DNA from 2 places in the Vibrio sp. F13 genome. Region 2 is predicted to be linked to the other one. Evidence: predicted binding sites of a transcription regulator. Region 2 holds the regulator's gene; the other holds the start of a gene.
What was found. Region 2 encodes CRP, which controls carbon source genes, mostly activating them, when cyclic AMP is high. Its sites were predicted from a motif close to TGTGANNNNNNTCACA; they were not measured.
Positions count from the first base shown of each region.

Region 1: the regulator CRP is predicted to act here: its motif matches at 1,101-1,116, upstream of cdd (cytidine deaminase).

Region 1 is NZ_CP170175.1:297,318-299,525, reverse strand. It holds gene cdd (cytidine deaminase) at 109-996, opposite strand; gene LMH68_RS01385 (LrgB family protein) at 1,283-1,960, opposite strand; gene LMH68_RS01380 (CidA/LrgA family protein) at 1,963-2,208, opposite strand, start outside.
Region 2 is NZ_CP170175.1:2,060,994-2,063,201, reverse strand. It holds gene LMH68_RS09420 (phosphoribulokinase) at 39-908, shown strand; gene crp (cAMP-activated global transcriptional regulator CRP) at 1,148-1,780, shown strand; gene LMH68_RS09410 (DUF1338 domain-containing protein) at 1,964-2,208, opposite strand, start outside.

The DNA of each region.
Region 1 (2,208 bases), 1.5 Mb from region 2:
AATGACAAAAGCAAACGTTTGCGCAAGTTGTTGCGTTAATTGCAGGCATAAAAAAAGCAGCCCTGCTAAATAGGGCTGCTTATTTAAATTTTTGTTAATCAGATGTACTTAGATTGCTAAGTAAGTCACTGGAATGTCGGGATTAATCGCTTCTAATGTAGATTGCGTATCCGCTAGGTGACTGATGCTACCTTCTGCGATTTCAACCAAAGCAGCACTTTCAATTTGTTCGAAATCGAAGCCAGCCAGTTTAAGTTGAATTAACGCGACTTGTAGAGGAGGTAGGCTCGGGTTGAACGCTGCATTTTCTGCGTAAGCACCCGTGAAAATCTCACCTGACGTCAGTTGTAATGAAACACCACTTAGGTTTTTGGTGTAAGGAGCATGGCTACGGTTTAGTGCCGCTAGCGCTTCTACAACAATAGGCGTTGTTTCTTCGGTCGTGTACTTATGATCAAGCTTCGTCATTAGGCCTGTTGTTACACCTAAATCAGCAGGGCCGAACGAGTCTGGTAGGTACTCTTGCAGAGACATTTCATCACGTTGTGGAAGCTGAACTTTAAGTTCTTTTGCTGTTGTCAGTTCGTTCATGAATTGACGACAGTGACCACAAGGACTGAAGTTGATGGTGATATCTGAGATACCGAGTTCGCCTTTCATCCAAGCGTGGCTGATTGCAGATTGCTCAGCGTGAACGGTTTGACCAAGTTGAGCACCAGCGATTTCAAGGTTTGCACCAAAATACAGAGTACCAGACAAACCACGCGCGATTGCACCAACATAAAAGTCAGATAACGGAGCGTAAGAATACGCTGCGGCAAAAGGAAGTAGCGCAATACGTAGCTCGTCATCCGCTAGACCACTTGCTTGCAGTAGGCTAGCAAATTGTTCTGGAGACAATGTCGCGTCAAAGTTGTCTGCTAATACGATGTCACTCAAAAGCGCTTTCATTGATGATGGAGCACTTTCCAGCGCCAGGGTAATACGACTGTTCATGTTGAATCCTTAATTGACCTTAGGCTTTAAGTTTATGCAATGCTCAGGAATTTTCTGTGATAAATATCACTATTGAATTGTTGTTGTTACATTGGTTTGCATAATTAGAGTGAGGTCACACTTGAAATCGATTACAAGCGCCATTTATACAGCTGATATCGCACTTATTGCTCGTAAAAGACCGTGACTTGACTGCTATTGCTAAATAATTGCGAATAAAAAGCCCAAACAGACACTGTAATAAACAGCATTCTGGTTGGGCTGAATCGCGTAGTGATCGTTTAGGTTAAGAATAGAACCAAACCACGAGCGAAAATATACTCGGTGCGATGATTGAGGTAATGACGCCACAAAGCACAAGAGCCAAAGAACTGAATGCTGCATCTTCCTGATTCTTTTCAGCACAGGTTGCCGTACCTAAAGCGTGAGACACGGTACCCATGGTTAAACCTCGAGCAATAGGGCTCTTAATACCAATGAGATTGTAAATTGGGTAAGCAAAAATTGCCCCAAATAGACCCACAATCAATACCAGTATTGCCGCAATCGCTGCTTCACCACCTAAATGGCTCGATACTTCCATTGCAATTGGCGTGGTGACTGATTTGCCTAACAAGCTCGCAATCAAAGTTAAGTCCGCTTTAAATGCTACTGCGATCACTGCCGTTGTTGTCATCGACATCACACTGCCTAGCGTGCACGCAAAGGTAATGATGCGCCAGTTGGCTCTGATTTGAGGTAGCTGCTCATAAAGTGGGTAAGCAAGTGCAACAACCGCAGGCTGCAGCATGTAGGTAATCCAAGTGTTGTCAGCATAGTAAGTCTCAAACGGTACTCTAAAGAACGTGAGAATCGGAATGATGATACCAATGCTGATAAGCAGGGGGTTACACAGCGGCGAGTTTACTTTTTGACTTACCCAGCGAGCAAATAGGAATACCACGATGGTGAGTAGAATCCACATGATCAGTTACCTCTCGAAAGCAAGCGGTCTAAGAACCATGATAAGGATACTAACACCAATAATGTGCCACCAACGGCGCTCGCCATAATTGGCAATGCGTTCGCGATGAGCATGTCGAAATGATCCATCAACCCAACACTGATCGGAACAAACAGTAAGATCATTAGGCGGATAATCAAGCTTGCACCGGGCTGTACCCAGTGCGAAGGAACAATACCAATCACCATGGCGGCAAACAGAATCAACAT
Region 2 (2,208 bases):
TTGCTAACAAGTAAGTTACTCAAAAGACAAGGGTTGTCATGTCCGCTAAACATCCAATTATTGCGGTGACGGGTTCATCTGGAGCCGGCACCACCACCACCTCAGAAGCCTTCCGTAAAATGTTCAATATGATGGACGTGAAGGCAGCTTGGGTTGAAGGAGATAGTTTCCATCGCTTCACTCGCCCAGAGATGGATGTCGAGATCCGTAAAGCGCGCGAGCAAGGTAAGCACATCAGCTACTTTGGTCCACAAGCCAACGATTTTGGTGCGCTAGAAGAGTTCTTCCGTAAATACGGTAACGAAGGCACAGGTAAAGTACGAAGCTACCTGCACACCTTCGATGAAGCCGTGCCTTACAATCAAATGCCAGGCACCTTTACGCCATGGCAGGAGATCCCTGAAAACTCCGATGTGATGTTTTACGAAGGCCTGCACGGCGGTGTGGTTGATGGCGACATTAACGTTTCTCAACACGTCGATTTGCTGATTGGCATGGTACCTATCGTAAACCTAGAGTGGATTCAAAAATTCGTTCGTGACACCCGCGATCGTGGCCACTCACGCGAAGCCGTAATGGATTCCATTGTTCGTTCGATGGATGATTACCTTAACTACATTACCCCACAATTTTCGCGCACTCACATCAACTTTCAGCGTGTTCCAACCGTAGATACATCTAACCCTCTCAACGCCAAAGGGATTCCAAGTTTAGACGAAAGCTTCGTAGTTATACGTTTGCGTGGCATCAAAAACGTCGATTTCCCCTACCTTCTGGCTATGATTGATGGCTCGTTTATGTCTCGTCATAACACGCTAGTAGTGCCAGGCGGCAAGATGAGTTTTGCTATGGAGCTCATTGTGAGGCCAATCCTGCAACAACTCATCGAAACCGGAAAAATAGGTTAACAAAACGACATTCTGGTTGATTACTTTTCATACCGTGATCATGTGCACAATTTTGCGTAAAAAATCGTAGCTTGGTCACGATTAAAATCAAGAAATAGTACCTGAAAAAGGATACTATTCTTAAACGAAACACAAGATAGCTTGCAGCACTCAACGAGTGCTCTTATCCTACAAGTCAATCCAGGCTTAGCTAAAATACGGAAAGCGGCAAGCATACCCTGCAGAGGAAGTGAGATATTATGGTTCTAGGTAAACCTCAAACCGATCCAACATTAGAGTGGTTCCTTTCACACTGTCATATTCATAAGTACCCTTCAAAAAGTACTTTGATTCATGCTGGTGAAAAGGCAGAAACCTTGTACTACATCGTTAAAGGTTCTGTGGCAGTTCTTATCAAAGACGAAGAAGGTAAGGAAATGATTCTTTCTTACCTAAACCAAGGCGACTTCATCGGTGAGCTTGGCTTGTTCGAAGAAGACCAAGAGCGTACAGCTTGGGTTCGTGCTAAATCTCCTTGTGAAGTAGCTGAAATTTCTTTCAAGAAATTCCGTCAACTTATCCAAGTGAACCCAGATATCCTAATGCGCCTTTCAGCGCAAATGGCAAACCGTCTACAAGTAACTAGCCAAAAGGTTGGTGACTTAGCGTTCCTTGATGTAACAGGTCGTATCGCTCAAACGCTACTAAACCTAGCGAAACAGCCAGATGCAATGACTCACCCTGACGGCATGCAAATCAAGATCACTCGTCAAGAGATTGGCCAGATCGTTGGTTGTTCTCGTGAGACCGTTGGTCGTATCTTGAAGATGCTAGAAGAGCAGAACCTAATTTCTGCACACGGTAAAACTATCGTGGTATACGGCACTCGTTAATCTCGATTAACTGAGCCAAAAATTTGAAAGCCACCAAATGCGAATTTGGTGGCTTTTTTGTTTTCTGAAGACCCAGAGAGCAGATGCGAGATACGATAAAAACTCACAGAATCCTATTTGTAAACTTCCTCGAAGCGAAGCGTACTCGAATCTCTAGGACAAAGTCCGTGCTCGTACCTTTTGTTAACCGTTGGTGCTCTCAAAGATTTTGTCAGCTGATGCTGCAACAAAACCTGTGTAAAGCTCACCGTTGACCATCGCATAACGCTTAGCGAACTCATAGAAGCCGCCAGGAATCATCTCATTGCCTTCAACAAATGAAACTGGGACTTTGTCTGCCATTGTTGATGATTGCTCTAATAAGACCTCTGGAGAGCCTTTAACCTGACCGCCAGATGCATTGATTGTGAAGCCTGACTCGCTCAGGT